DNA from 2 places in the Agrobacterium sp. DSM 25558 genome. Region 1 is predicted to be linked to the other one. Evidence: riboswitches for the same ligand, from Rfam matches in the RefSeq annotation. Region 1 holds a riboswitch; the other holds the start of a gene.
The links. Region 1 has a riboswitch for cobalamin ahead of DSM25558_RS11655 (DUF1636 family protein). Riboswitches for the same ligand answer to the same signal wherever they lie in the genome.

Region 2: another riboswitch for cobalamin. It lies ahead of DSM25558_RS16830 (ABC transporter substrate-binding protein); the one in region 1 lies ahead of DSM25558_RS11655 (DUF1636 family protein).

What each region holds. Positions count from the first base shown of each region.
Region 1 covers NZ_FMUD01000011.1:52,491-60,315, reverse strand. The annotation lists gene cobD (threonine-phosphate decarboxylase CobD) at 1-475, opposite strand, end outside; gene cbiB (adenosylcobinamide-phosphate synthase CbiB) at 474-1,439, shown strand; gene DSM25558_RS11665 (cobyric acid synthase) at 1,426-2,883, opposite strand; gene cobO (cob(I)yrinic acid a,c-diamide adenosyltransferase) at 2,887-3,504, opposite strand; cobalamin riboswitch at 3,610-3,822, shown strand; gene DSM25558_RS11655 (DUF1636 family protein) at 3,964-4,362, shown strand; gene cobW (cobalamin biosynthesis protein CobW) at 4,356-5,393, shown strand; gene cobN (cobaltochelatase subunit CobN) at 5,397-7,825, shown strand, end outside.
Region 2 covers NZ_FMUD01000019.1:76,521-84,345, forward strand. The annotation lists gene DSM25558_RS16810 (hypothetical protein) at 1-121, opposite strand, end outside; gene DSM25558_RS16815 (pseudoazurin) at 256-702, opposite strand; gene DSM25558_RS16820 (ABC transporter ATP-binding protein) at 699-1,496, opposite strand; gene DSM25558_RS16825 (FecCD family ABC transporter permease) at 1,493-2,512, opposite strand; gene DSM25558_RS16830 (ABC transporter substrate-binding protein) at 2,515-3,546, opposite strand; cobalamin riboswitch at 3,734-3,960, opposite strand; gene DSM25558_RS16835 (glucose/quinate/shikimate family membrane-bound PQQ-dependent dehydrogenase) at 4,106-6,445, opposite strand; gene DSM25558_RS16840 (asparaginase) at 6,510-7,466, opposite strand; gene DSM25558_RS16845 (amino acid permease) at 7,469-7,825, opposite strand, start outside.

The DNA.
Region 1 (7,825 bases):
GCTCTATCACCCGCCCATCTGGATTGTTTGGGTTGATGACAACGACGTAATCGAAAGCAAAGAGGTCCTTGATATCAGAGACTTCGGTGACAGAAAGCCCGGCCATGCGGGCGGTGCGGGCGTGTTCGGCATAGGCGGGAGACAGCACACCGCACGTTTTAGCGCCCCTCTGGACGGACAATTGCGCCAGCAACGGCATCAGCATTTGCGTGCCGGGAGCAGCCACGACGTGCGTTGCGCAGGGCGCGCCGAACGCCGTTGCGGCTACATCTCTCAGTTTTTCTACGGCATCCGGTTCTGGCAGGCGGGCAAAGACGCTGGCGGGAATGGGCGAATGCGGGTAGGAGTGCGGATTGATCCCGGTGGAAAGGTCGATCCATGGTTCGGGTGCCTGTGGATAAAGCTGGCGCGCGTAGCCTAGGTTGCCCCCATGGCGGATCGCCGGTTGCGCTTTTTCTGGTACCCTCTCGCCCATGTTCTTCGCTCTCGCTTTCCTGTCCCTGCTGATCGAACGCCTTGTCGGCTATCCCGACTGGCTGTTCAAGCGCATCGGCCATCCCGTGACATGGATCGGTTCGCTTATCGCCCTCCTCGATAAAAAATGGAACCGGGAGAGTGATTCATTTTCGCGTCGCAAGGGCATGGGTGTGGCCGCACTGATCATTTTTCTGGCTTCGACGGTGCTGATTGCCTGGGTGTTGCAATCAACACTTCTATGGCTACCTCTTGGTCTGTTGATCGTGGCGGTGCTCGGCGCATCGCTACCTGCGCAGAAAAGCCTGGAGCAGCATGTTGCGGCCGTGGCCCTTGCTCTAGAGCGTGACGGCATCGAAGGTGGCCGCAAGGCGGTGTCGATGATCGTGGGGCGTGATCCGGAAAAGCTGGATGAAGCCGCCGTGTGCCGGGCGGCAATAGAAAGTCTGGCAGAAAATTTTTCCGATGGCATCGTCGCGCCTTCCCTATGGCTCGGGCTTCTGGGATTGCCCGGTGGTGCGGGTTACAAGGCCATCAACACGGCAGACAGCATGATCGGTCATCGCTCCGCCCGTCACGAGGCATTCGGCTGGGCCTCTGCGCGGCTGGATGATCTCGTCAACCTTCCCGCTTCGCGACTTACTGGCTTACTTTTCGTTCTGTCCGCTTTTTTTGTAAAAGGTGCGTCGCCACGCGAGGGCGTGAACGCCATTTTTCGCGATGCGCGGCATCATCGCTCGCCCAATGCCGGATGGCCGGAGGCAGCGCTTGCCGGAGCACTTGGATTTGCGCTCGCCGGTCCCCGCTCCTATGGCGGGCAGATGATCGAGGCGCGGTTTATGGGTGAAGGCGGGCGACGGGATTTGACCGCTGCCGATATTCGTCAGGCCTTGAAACTGACCCGTGTTGCAGATGCGATGTTGATTTGTTTCTTCGGCGTAATCGCCGCTGTCATCGCGCTATAGCCCATAGGGCATCCAGATTGAGATGGCGCTCCATATGGTCAGCCAGCCTGTCCAGTACGGCATCCACCTGTTCTTCGTAATTGAGCGTCGAGCTTTCGCTGCCCAGGCGCTTCAGCCAGGCGCTACGCTGATTATCGTCGGCGAACAGGCCGTGGATATAAGTGCCATAAACGCGACCATCCACTGAAATCGCGCCTTCGGTGTGGTTGCCGATGGTGGAGAACGGGCGGGTGACATCTGGTCCGTCGGTTACACCGACATGCATTTCATAGCCGGAGAAGGATATTCCATCGAAGCTCTGGCCGGTGACGGAGATGAGCCGTTTATCGCCGGTCAGGACGGTGTCGACATTCAACAATCCCAGCCCATCGATCGTGAGATTTGCACCTTCGATGCCGTCTGGATCAGCAACGGTGTTGCCTAGCATCTGGTAGCCGCCACAAAGGCCGAGCACATAGCTGCCTCGGCGTAGATGAGCTTTGATATCCACATCGAAACCTGAATTTTTCAGCGTGGTCAGGTCAGCGATTGTGGATTTCGAGCCGCATAGAAGCACCAGTGCGCAATCTGCTGGAATGACATCACCCGGCCGCACGCGAATCAGTTCGACATGGGGCTCAGCCTCCAGCGGGTCGAGGTCATCGAAGTTTGAGATATGCGGCAGGATGGGAACTGCGATGCGGATTTTTGCGCCCGGTTTGCGCTGTCCTTGTGCCGTTAAACCCAATGCATCTTCGGCGGGCAAGCGGCTGGCGTCGGCAAAATGGGGCAGAAGACCAATCGGGCTCCAGCCGGTTTTGTCCTGGATGATGCGCATGCCGTCATCGAACAGGGTTGGATCACCTCTGAAGCGATTGACAATGAAGCCCTCGATCATCGCTGCGTCTGCCGCATCTAGAACCGTTTTCGTGCCAACAAGGCTGGCGATGACGCCACCGCGATCGATATCGCCGATGAGGATGACAGGTGCATCCGCGGCTCGGGCAAAGCCCATATTGGCAATATCGTTGGCGCGAAGATTGACTTCCGATGCGCTGCCTGCACCCTCCACCAGAACGAGGTTGGCTTGGGCCTTCAGATGTTCGAAACTTTCCAGGACACGCGGCATCAGGCCCGCTTTCATATGCTGATAATCCGCCGCCTTGGCGTTGCCGATCACCTTGCCCTGCACCACCACCTGCGCGCCGGTTTCGCTTTGCGGCTTCAGTAGCACCGGGTTCATATGTACGGAAAGGGCGACACCCGCCGCCCGCGCCTGCAAAGCCTGCGCCCTGCCGATTTCACCACCATCTGCGGTGACGGCGGCATTGTTGGACATGTTTTGCGGCTTGAACGGCATGACGGAAAGGCCACGGCGGGTGAAGGCACGGGCAAGCCCCGCCACCATCAGTGACTTGCCGACGTCAGAGCCGGTGCCCTGAAACATCAAAACGCGCGCTGTCATCGATCAGAACTCGATGCCGGACTGGGCTTTGACACCCGCCTTGAAGTGGTGCTTCACCAGCGTCATTTCCGTCACCATGTCGGCGGCATCGATCAGTGGCGGCTTTGCGTTACGACCAGTGACCATGACATGCAGATCCGGACGGCGGTTTTGCAACGCTGCCACCACTTCATCCAGCGGCAGGTAATCGTAACGCAACGCGATATTGAGCTCATCGAGCACCACCAAACTGATAGTCTCATCGGCCATCAGGGTCTTTGCCTCTTCCCACGCTTTGGTGGCAGCTGCGACATCGCGTTTGAGATCTTGGGTGTCCCACGTGAAACCTTCTCCCATGGTGCGCCACTCCACCCGGTCGCCAAACAGGGCCAGCGCCTGCTGCTCACCTGTGGACCATGCACCCTTGATGAACTGCACGATGCCGACGCGTCTGTTGGTGCCCAGCATGCGCAGCGCAAGCCCGAAGGCTGCGGTGGACTTGCCTTTGCCCGGGCCGGTATTGACCATCAGCAGACCTTTTTCGATGGTCTTTTCCGAGACTTCCGCATCCTGAACGGCTTTGCGATTGGCCATTTTGGCGCGGTGGCGTTCGGCCTCGCTGTCGCTGATATCGCGGTTCATGGCGTCTTATCCTTCCGGCGCATGCTTTTTCGAAGCGGCGACTATAGCCAAATCCGTTCTCACGGCAATCATGGAGCGGCATTGACACTCCAGCACCGCAAGGCATAAGGGTTAAGGACTGACGGTCTTTTTCCGGCAACGGGAAAAGCTAAGAGGGAACACGGTTCAATTCGTTATGCGGACCAATCCGTGGCTGCCCCCGCAACTGTAAGCGGTGAGCCCGCGCCAAAAGCCACTGGACATGTTGTCCGGGAAGGCGGTGCAAGGGCGTTCTTCATACTGCGAGCCAGGAGACCTGCCGCTTCAGGAAAAACGTCTGCCGGGCGGGGTGCTCCGGTCAGTCGGTCTTGTCGAACAGCGAAGCGTGCCTCGGCGCGTGGCGTTTTTCGATATCCGCACCCCAAAGAATTTGCAGGCGCGGAAAGCTTAATCTTGGATATAACATCGACATCCCCAGGCATGACGGCCGAGGCCGAAAGTGAAACGTCTCATGGCGTCGTCGTTTTCGTGTGCCGCAGCTGTCGCGATGAAGCCGATCCCAATATGGAGCCCCGTCCAGGTGCCACACTTGCGCAGGCTGCAATCGCGCTTGGTCGCACTGAAGGTGTCGAGGTGCGTAGCGTCAATTGCCTTGCCAATTGCAAGCGAGGCCTGAGTGCGGCGATGCGTAGTGCGGACGGCTGGTCCTATATGTTTGGTTCGCTAACCGCTGACGATGCCGCCGACCTGATGGTCGGTGCACGCCTTTTGGCAACGGCCACGGATGGCCTGATGCCGTGGCGCGGACGGCCTGACAGTTTGAAGCGCGGCTTGGTTGCCCGCATTCCCCCTTTGCATTTTACCGAGGAGACATCATGACCACGCTCGATCGCGTTCCCTGCACCATCATCACCGGCTTTCTTGGCGCTGGCAAAACCACCTTGTTACGTGGCCTGCTGGAGAAACTGGATGGAAAACGGCTGGCTATCATCGTCAACGAATTCGGCGATGTCGGCATCGATGGCGATGTTCTCAAAGGCTGCGGCATCGAAAGCTGCCCGGAGGAGAATATCGTGGAATTGGCCAATGGCTGCATTTGCTGCACAGTTGCCGATGACTTCCAGCCAGCCATCGAGCAAATCCTCAGCCGCGAGCCACGGGTAGAGCATATCCTTATCGAGACATCTGGATTGGCTTTGCCAAAGCCGTTGGTTCAGGCGTTTCAGTGGCCCGCTATCAAGAGCCGCGTGACGGTGGATGCCGTGGTGGCTGTTGCCGATGGTGCAGCCCTTGCCGAAGGCATGGTGTCGCATGATCTCGAGGCCCTTGCGGCCCAGCGCCAGAACGATGAAGCGCTGGATCACGACGATCCGGTCGAGGAAGTCTTTGAAGATCAGATTGCCTGCGCCGATCTTATTGTTCTGACCAAGGGCGATCTGCTGGATGCAGAGGGTCTCGAGCGCGCTAAGGCGCATATCAATGCACATCTTCCGAAGGCGGCAAAAATCATCGTGGCGTCCAATGGGGTGATTGATCCTGCTGTCCTCATCGGGCTTGGGCTTGCGGTGGAAGAGGATATCGATAATCGTCACACCCATCACGACGAGGAAGAAGACCACGATCACGATGAGTTCGACAGCTTTGTCGTGGAACTGGATGCGGTAACCGACGCAGATGCGTTGGCTGCACGCATTTCCGAGACGGCGGCTTCTGAAAACGTGCTGCGCATCAAGGGTTTCGTTGAGGTCTCTTCCAAGCCGATGCGTTTGCAGGTGCAGGCCGTCGGTTCACGGGTCAACCATTACTTCGATCGTCCCTGGGCTGCCGGTGAAGTCCGCCGCAGCCGCCTTGTGGTGATCGGCGAAAAAGGCATCAACCGCGAAAAAATCGAGCGGATGTTGGCAGCCTGATCCATGCACATCCTTGCCACCACATCCTCGTCTTTGGATGACCTGATCGAGCCGGTTGATCTCAACCAGCCACGGGCGGATGTGGTGGCGATGTCTTTTTCCGCCAGCGATCTTGCTGGGTTGGAACGCGGATGGGCGCACGCTGGCGACGGTTCTGTCTCGCTGGTATCCGCCAATCTTTCCGAGCTTCGCCACCCCATGTCGGTCGATCTGTGGATCGAAAAGACGGCCGAACATGCCAAATTGATCCTTATCCGGATTCTCGGCGGCGCTGAGCGCTGGCGTTATGGGGTGGACCAGCTATCGAGAATGGCGCGTCATCGCGGGATCAAGCTGGTGTTGTTGCCCGGTGAATGCAGCGAGCGGGACGAAAAGCTGGAGGCGGCTTCCACCGTCGATCTTGAAACACTCAATACCATCCTTTCGTTTTTCCGCGCAGGCGGTCCTGATAATATGATCCGTGTGGCAGCTGGGCTGACCGCTGTTGCACGTGGCGATGCATGGCCGGATATCGTGGCGGAACCTCTGCCGAAAGCCGGTTTCTATCGACCAGGAGAGGGATCTGTCGATCTCGCCCAGGCGCTCCATGAATTTCCAGAAAATGCCCCTATCCTGCCCATCCTGTTTTATCGTTCCATGTTGCTGGCCGCAGATGTGGCACCCATCGATGCGCTGTTTGGTGCTTTGCGCGCGAAAGGCTTCGCACCGCTGCCGATTTTCGTTAGCGGCTTGAAGGATCAGGACGCGATCCGGTTTCTGGAAGAGACACTTGCGCATTTGAAACCGGCGGCGATCATTGCGGCAACCGCCTTTGCCAGCCAGACGGATGAGAGCGGTAAAACCCTGTTCGAACGGCTGGATGTGGCAACGTTTCAAGTCATCATGGCCACGACCCGGCGTGATGGTTGGACGGAAAACGTGCGCGGGATCAATCCCTCTGATCTTGCCATGCATGTGGTGCTGCCGGAGCTGGATGGCAGACTGCTGGCTGGGGTCATTTCGTTCAAGCAGCCTGATCCGAATGGAGGGCAGGGTCTGGTCAATATTCCGGAACCCGACCGCGTCGAGCAGGTTGCAGACCGCGTGGCGGCCTTTCTTCGGCTGAAGACTGCGGCACCATCTCAACGACGCCTTGTCATTCTCATGCCGGATTATCCGGGCGCGGCACCCGGCCGAACCGGTTATGCGGTGGGTCTGGATGTACCGCAAAGCGTACTGGAAATGCTACATGATCTGCGCGATGCCGGATATGCGGTAGACGACATTCCCGAGACGGCGCGTGGGTTGCTCGACCGCATCGAGAACGAAACCGTTGGTTTCGGTGTTGCCGAATATTCGGCATTCTGTGCTTCCCTTTCGCCTTCTGCCAATCAGGCATTGGAGAGTACCTGGGGGCATTACGCTGACGACGATGCCATTGAGGATGGAGCATTCCGTTTCCGCGCCGCGCGTTTCGGCGCGGTGACCGTCGCACTGGCACCTGATCGCGGTCGCAACGAAGATCGGCGCGTGGATTATCATGACCCAGCTTTACCGCCACGACACGCCTTGGTCGCTTTCGGCGCGTGGATGCGTCATGGTGTGGATGCGCATGCCATCATCCATGTCGGTGCACATGGCACGCTGGAATGGTTGCCCGGCAAGACGGTGGCCCTATCGGATGCCTGCTTCCCGGAAATCGTCACAGGGCCGTTGCCGGTGATCTATCCGTTCATCGTGTCCAATCCGGGTGAAGCAGCGGTTGCCAAGCGACGCATTGCCGCCGTCACCATTGGTCACATTCCCCCCGTTCTGGTGGAAGCCGGGCTTTCGCCTGAGCAGATGGCACTGGAGCAGCTTGTTGATGAATATGCGCAGGCAGACGGGCTGGACCGTCGTCGCCGCGACCGATTGGCAAAGCTTATTGTTGAGAAGGCGCAGGAGACCGGACTGGCGGCAGACGCGGGAATCGGCTTGCAGGACAATGCCGATACGGCACTGTCACGAATCGATGCTTTTCTCTGCGATCTCAAGGATTTCGCGATTAAGGACGGCCAGCATGTGTTCGGGCGCTGCGCAAACGATGAGGTCGATCTACTGAGAGTACAAAGTGCAGTGGCGGAAAAGTCGGCACTGCTTGCAGCACTCGATGGTCGGCATATCCCTCCTGGCCCTTCCGGTGCACCGGCCCGCGGGCGACTTGACGTGCTGCCAACAGGCCGCAATCTTTACGCCGCCGATCCGCGCACCATGCCAACGCCGACTGCTTTTGAACTTGGCCGCATGGCAGGTGAAGAGGTCTTGCGGCATTATTTGCAAAGCCATGGCGATTGGCCAAAACATCTGGTGTTCGATCTCTGGGGCTCGGCCTCATTGCGCAATGGCGGCGAGGATGTGGGGCAGGCGCTTCATCTAATGGGGGCGAGGCCTATCTATGATCCGGCTACGGGCCG
Region 2 (7,825 bases), on a different contig from region 1:
GGTCCTGCACCTCGGCCTGAATGGGGTTCAGGACAAAAAGCGTGATGAACCACGCGGCAATATCGGAAATCATGCGGTGACCTCTAAAAAACTCGGCGAAGATGTCGGAAAGGTCCGACATCGTGAAAGCGCCGAGACTTTCACCAGAGGGGCCCGGACCAGCGGGTTGATCCAGATGTGGGAGGCCGCCTGCTCAATTCAAGAGAAGCGCAACCGAAAACGGATGCGCCAACTCATTAAGGCCAAATCCGAGGATCAGGGCTTGCCCTCGGCCGCGGCAATCAGCGCATCGAAACGCGGTTTTGCGCGGGCGGGATGATTGACCGATTTGTAGCTTTCCGGGAGCATCGCTTCGCCGACCTTAATCAGCATCACCATGCCCATACCGTAATGCGGCGAGCATTTGATGCCATAAAAGCCGGGATGATCAAACGAGACCTCGATTTCTTCATTGATCTTGCCTTTGAAGCCGGTCGCCCCCTCCGGCACCATACCATCGATGGTCGCGGCATTGTGGCTCTTGTTGGTGGCGATGAATTTGACCGTGTCACCCGGCTTCAATGCCAGAAAATCCGGCTCGAACACCATCGAGCCTTTTTCGCCCTGATTGAGCATCTTCACCTCGAATGTTTCCGCAAGCGCCGGAGAGATGGCGAGGCAGGTGAGAAACACGGCGGCGGAAAGCGTTCGAACAAAGCTCATTTTGTCGTCCTGTATGTTGATAAGGTCTCATCACGTGGCGGCCGATAGCGGATGTGGCAGATGTCGCCATCCTCCTGCTCCACATCCACCTCGACACCGAAGACATCACCGATCAGATCGACGGTGAACACGGTGGATGGCTTGCCAAGGGCAACGAGTTTGCCGCCTTTCATGACGGCGACACGGTCGCAGAACATGGCCGCGTGGTTGAGATCGTGAAGGGCAGCGGCAACAGTCAGTCGCTGTTTGCGCACAAGGTGCAGAAGCGCGATCTGGTGGCCGATATCGAGATGGTTCGTCGGCTCGTCCAGAAGCAGAATGTCAGGCTTTTGCGCAAGCGCCCGGGCGATATGCAGGCGCTGCCGCTCCCCGCCCGACAGCGTATGCCACATGCGCTTGGCGAGATGATCGGCATCAACATCCCGCAGCGCCTGATCCACGATGGCATCGTCCTGCGCCGACCATGGCGACAAGGCCCCAAGATGCGGAGTGCGGCCAAGTTCCACAGCCTGACGCGCGTTGCTCCGCTCCTGCGTTTCCGCCTGTTGTTCCACGAATGCAATATGTCGCGCGACGTCGCGCCTGTTCAGGCTCTGCATTGCCTTGCCATCGAGACTGACTTCGCCCGAGCCCACTTTTCTGAGACCGCACAGAAGGGACATAAGGCTTGTCTTGCCGGAACCATTCGGCCCGACAATACCGAGAAACTCGCCCGGCTTGATTTCGAGGCTGACATTCTTGACGATGTCGACGCCACCGGCAGACCAGCACAGATCTTTAGCGACAAGTATCATATCGCCCTCCTGCGCTGGCTAAGAATGAGCGCAAAGGCGGGTGCGCCGAACAAGGCGGTAATGACGCCAATGGGCAGAACCTGCCCGGCGATAATGGTGCGCGACAGGATGTCGGCAGCGATCATGAACATTGCACCCGTCAGCGCAGCGACGGGCAGCAAACGACCATGGCGGATGCCCACGATCATGCGCGCCGCATGGGGAATGACGAGGCCGATAAAGCCGATCGAGCCGACGATGCTGACCATGATACCGGTCATCAGCGCGGATACGCCAGTGAGGACGACGTAAACGCGACGCACCGGTACGCCGAGAGACCCGGCTGATTGCGCGCCGAACGTGAACGCATCCAGTGCGCGCGCATGCCAGAGACAGACAGCAAAGCCGATGATGGTAACCGGCAGAGCCAGCCACACATCCGGCCAGCGCACTCCTGACAAATTGCCGAGCAGCCAGAACATGATGCCACGCGCCTGCTCTGCATTGGCCGCCTTGGTGACGATGAAAGACGTGACCGCATTGAACAACTGTGAGCCCGCGACGCCAGCCAGAATGATCGCACTGTTTCCGCGACCTGCGCGCAGGGCAAGCAGACTGACCAAGGCAAATGCCACAAGCGCACCCAGAAATGCACCGAGTGGCATGGTCAGCATGCCGGCACCGAACCCCAGAATCGCAACACTAACCGCCCCGGTGGATGCACCCGCCGAAATGCCGAGAATGTAAGGATCAGCCAATGGATTGCGCAGCAGCGCCTGAAGGACGACGCCTGACAACGCCAGTGCGGCACCGCAACAGGCAGCGACCACCGCCCGGCTGAGGCGGTAATTCCAGATGATGCCTTCATCGATGGCATCCAGCGGATAACCCGCATGGAACACACGGTTTGCCACCGTCTTGGCGACGACATCCATGGGAATGGATGTCTCGCCGATTGCCGCTCCAAACCAGAGCGCCAGGGCCAGACACCCGGCCGCCAGCAAAGCGGCACGGGTGAAAATGAAACAAGCACGCATGGCTACTTGGAAAGCCCGAGCTGGACGACGGCGTCGGCCAGAACTTCAATGCCTTCGATGGTGCGGATCGTCGGGTTCATGGCCTGCGCATCCATGGCAACGACGTGGCCCTGTTTAACAGCAGGCATGAGGCTTGTGACCGGGTCTTCCTTGAGGAACTTTTCCTTGACGACAACGTCGTCTGCCGGAAAGCGCCGACGATCCATCTTACCCGCCACAATCAAAGTCGGTTCGGACTTGGCGATGGTTTCCCAACCGACCGTTGGCCATTCCTCGTCGCTGTCGATGACATTCTTGATGCCGAGCGCCGACATGATGTAGCCGGGTGCGCCGTTCTTGCCAGCAACATAGGGATCGATATCAAGCTCTGCACTGGAGAACCAGAAGACGGCAGACAGCTTTCCATCCGCAGACGCGATCTTCTTGCGCGCCACGTCCTCACGGGTTTTGAGATCGGCAACCAGCTTTTCACCCTTGTCCTGAACGTTGAATATTTGCGCGAGTTCAGTGATTTCCTGATAGATCAGATCCATCGTGAACACGGAATGACGCACGCCATCGCCACCACCGGTATTGTCCTTGCCGGTGCAATCGGCGGGCGAGGTGTAAACGGGGATGTTCAGCTCTTCGAACTGCTCCGGCTTGGCAACGATGCCTTCGGGGCCGACATGCCACTGAAACTGCGCCGTGACGAGATCAGGCTTGGTGGCCAGAACACTTTCGAAACTGGGGTCGTTATCGGCAAGGCGCTTGACCTTGGCATTGGCGTCTTCATATCCCTTGATGACGGGGCCAATCCATACGGCGGTGCCAACAACCTTGTCGGCGAGACCAAGCAGATACAAAATTTCCGTGGTGCTCTGGCCAAGCGATGCGGTGCGCTGCGGCGCATGCGGATAGGTTACGTCCCGACCACAATTCTTGATCGTCAGAGGATAGGTTGTTTCAGCCGCTTGCGCTGAAAGCATCGATGCGCCCATTGTCGCGACAACAAAAGCCGCAGCACACATCGTCTTTTTGAAATGGAATGTCATTGTTTCGATAGTCCCCGATCGTCATGGGCGGCACAAAGGCAGCCTTGTATGAACATGTTTAGACCTTCAGTCCGCAACACGCAGCACTGGGACGATCTGAAACCGGGACATGGCAGATGGAATAAGGCGCTGAGGTGCGCAAGATGCAATCACGACGTCTCCTGCTCCGGGCATCCCCGCCCGTGAATTGGAATGAACTTATGACGGCAGGTCTCCTGGCTCACGGATTTGCGTCTTCACCCACCTTCCCGCAATATCGATTCGCAGTGGCATGACGCTTGTAAAAGCGCCAAAGGGTTGGACAATCCGTTTACAGTTGCGGGGGCAGCTGCGGCATTAAACCCGAAGGCTCGCACCGCATTCCCTATTATTCCTTGCGATCACTCGCTCGAAACCGTCACAACCAGATAGACGTATTGGAAACGAGTCGTCAAGCATTGCTTTTGTAATGTTATTACATTTTATCGCAAGCTCTAAATTGGCGTCGCTGGCAGTCACAACGAAAAATGGCCGGGAAGTTTTTCCCCGGCCATTCCGAAATCGACTTTTCGATAGATTTTTAAGGCAGCGTGTAGGCGATGACGTAATCACCAGGCTTGGTGCCGACCGAACCATGTCCGCCCGCAACCATCACCACATATTGTTTGCCATTGTCCATGGCATAGGTCATCGGCGTTGCCTGACCGCCAGCAGGAAGACGTGCTTCCCAAAGCTGTTTTCCGGATGTCAGGTCATAGGCGCGCAGATAATTATCGACCGCAGCCCCCAGGAACGCAACGCCACCCTTGGTGATCATCGGTCCGCCGATACCGGGAACACCCACTTTGAACGGCAGCGGCAGCGGCGTCATGTCATAGACGGTGCCGTTCTTGTGTTTGTAGGCGACATCACCGGTGCGCAGATCAGCACCTGCGACATAGCCCCATGGCGGAGCCTGGCAAGGAACACCCAATGGCCCCAAGAATGGCCCCATAAAGACACCATAGGGCGCACCATCATTCCGGTTCAGGCCTTGCTCGCTGCCCTTTTCATCCTGACCGCGTGGCGGAATCTGAGAGCGCGGAACGAGCTGCGACGTGAAGGCCAGATAGGTCGGCATGCCGAACATGACCTGGCGCTCTGGATCAACAGCCACGCTGCCCCAGTTGAATGTGCCGAAATTGCCGGGATAAATCAGAGACCCATTCAGCGACGGCGGCGTGTAGCGGCCCTCATAATTTAGCTGATGGAACTTGATGCGGCAGGCCAGCTGGTCGAACATGGAGACGCCCCACATGTTCTTTTCAACCAGCGGATCAGGCTTGAACGACAAAGCGGATGTCGGCTGCGTCGGCGCGCTGAAATCTTCCGGGATCGCGCCACCGGGAGCCTTTTCTTCCGTGACGGCCAGGATCGGCTCGCCACTGCGACGGTCCAGAACGTAGATATCACCCTGCTTGGTTGGCCCAACCAGTGCCGGAACCGTCTGACCGTCCTTCTTGGTAATGTCGAGCAACACAGGCTGCGCCGGAACATCCATGTCCCAGAGGTCGTGATGCACGAACTGGCGTACCCACTTGTCCTGCCCAGTGTTTACATCCAGTGCGACGATGGACGATGAATATTTCTCGACATTCTCGCTCCGACCCATACCGAGTTGGTCCGGAACCTGATTTCCCAAAGGAATGTAGACAAGCCCAAGCGCTTCATCGACGCTGAATACCGACCAGCTGTTGGGAGAGTTGGTCGTATAGGTCTGACCCGATTGAAGCGGTTGGGTCTGGGTAGGGTTTCCCGAATCCCAATTCCAGATCAAAGCACCAGTGGCAACATCAAACGCACGGATGACGCCGGACTGTTCCTGCGTCGAGTAGTTATCGTTGACGGCACCGCCGATGATGATCTTGTTGCCCGCAATGGCGGGCGGGGATGTTGAGTAGTAATAACCAGCCGGATTGTGCTCCATGCCGGTCGTCAGGCGAAGAGTGCCCTTATCGGCAAATGTCGTGCAGACCTGACCGGTCGCAGCGTCGAGTGCGATGAGACGGGCATCCGAGGTCGGCAGATAAACGCGGGCTGCACAGAAGGAACCGCTTTCAGCGGCCGGATCGGCATAATATGTCACGCCGCGGCAGGTCTGGTGCTGGCGGTCCGGGTTCATTCCGGCGTTAGGATCGTATTTCCACTTTTCCTTGCCGGTCGCAGCATCCACTGCGATGGCCCAATTGTGTGGTGTGCAGAGGTAAAGCGAATTGTCGACTTTTAAGGGAGTCACCTGATAGGTCGTCTCGCCCACGTCATCGGGCAACTTGACGTCGCCCGTTTGATAGCGCCACGCTTCTTTCAATCCGCCGACATTCGTCGCGTTGATCTGCGTCAGCGGCGAATAGCGTTGACCGTAGGATGTCCGGCCATATTGATGCCAGTCACCATCAGGAACGTCGTTTCCATAGGATGGAGCCGCCGTGACGATCTCGCTGGGAAGATTGCCTTCCATATCATGCGGATCCTGCGTCATGGCAAACGCTGCCGCACCCACGGAAACCAGCACTGCCGTCAGCAACGGAACCGCATTCGCACCGTAAGACGTGCCTGTCGGGCTGGTAAAGCCGAGCGGCTTTCTGATCCATGGCATCAAAAGCCACATGCCAATCAGGATGATGAAACCGCCACGAGGGCCGAGTTGCCACCAGTCGAAGCCGACTTCCCACAGGGCCCACAACAATGTCGCGACCACGAAAGCGGCATAAAAGTGTAGTGCCGCTTTGTTTCTCTTAAACAGAAGAACGGCAGTGATCACAAATGCGATGCCCGCCAATGCATAATAAAAGCTTCCGCCCAGCATCACGAGCTGAGATCCAAAGCCAAAAATTGCCAGTCCAATAAGCGTCAGGATGACTGCAGTTGATGTCACTGCCATAAAAAGCCCCCGGTGGTCTCCCAGCCGGTGAAACGGGATCAGATCACAATGGTTCCCAAAAAAATCACGTTTTCGCCATTTTTTGAAAATCGTTGAATGCGTCTGTCATATCGGCCCTGCTTTTCGAAGATGCCATCATCGCGGCCAAGAGAATTCTCGCCTGCCCTGCCCGCAACGTCCGGGAGTGGATAGCCCCCTCTGCCCCCATATCGTGACCGCCGCCGCCGCCGCCATAACCGGCAACGAGGTCACCAACAGACACCCGGCTGGACACGACCACCGGCACGTTGTTTTCCGTACAGCGGCGGACCGCCTCGACGATAGACGCATTGGCATTGCCTGAACCCAGTGCAGACAGGACGACCCCCCTGGCACCTGCCTTCAAGCTGGCATCGATATGAACGGCATCGCAGCCCGGATAAATGGCAACGATATCAACTCGCATGTTTTTAACGTCTGCGGTGAAACCGGGGCTCTCCGCACAGGTCGCCTGTCCGGAGAGATCGAACGCATCGGGCTCGTCGGCAGAGCGCTTATAGAGGCCCCATGCAGGCAGCAACCTGCCGCAGAAACAGAGCAAAACGCCTTTGTCCGCATTTGACGGATCGGTCGATGCGGTGATCGCCGCAGAAAGATTGCCCGGACCATCAGCTTGTGGATGGTCCGCGGTAAACTGTGCTCCGGTAAAAATGACCGGTTTGGTCAGACGATGCTGGAGATGCACCAGAAGCACGCTTTCTTCCATGGCATCCGTACCATGAAGAACGACAATGCCTGACACCGCCGGGTCGGCAAGCTCCCTGCCCACCGCATCGCTGATATTCTGCATGTCGGAAATGGTGAGACTGGACGAATCCTTCGCCATAAGCTCCACCGGCTTGACCAGAACATGGGCACCGGACAGGCCGGAAATCAGATCTTCTCCCGAAAGCGCGGGCTTGGCCGTACCGGTTTCATCACGCGTGCTGGCAATGGTGCCGCCGGTGGCAATGACCGCCACCAGCAATTTCGATTCCGTCATTCTCAATTTTTACTCCGCGCACCTGCGCTACTCGATGCATCTGCTTTCGCCAGTTCGTGAATGCGATTGCGCAACAGATACCACCCCGCCACCAGAGCTGGGACGATGATGATGAGCGAACCTACAGTCCAAGTCCCAGCCGGATAATCCATCGCCATCAGTACCAAGACACCGCAGAGGAAGACAAGCGTCAGGACGCCGGTATAAGGCGCGCCAAACATTCTGAAATCAGGACGGTTCATTTTCCCCTGCCGGGACAGATGCCACAGCTTGAGTTGGCATAACACGATGGCACCCCACGCGCAAATGATGCCCAAGGCTGCGACATTGAGCGCAATTTCGAACGCGGCAGCAGGCAC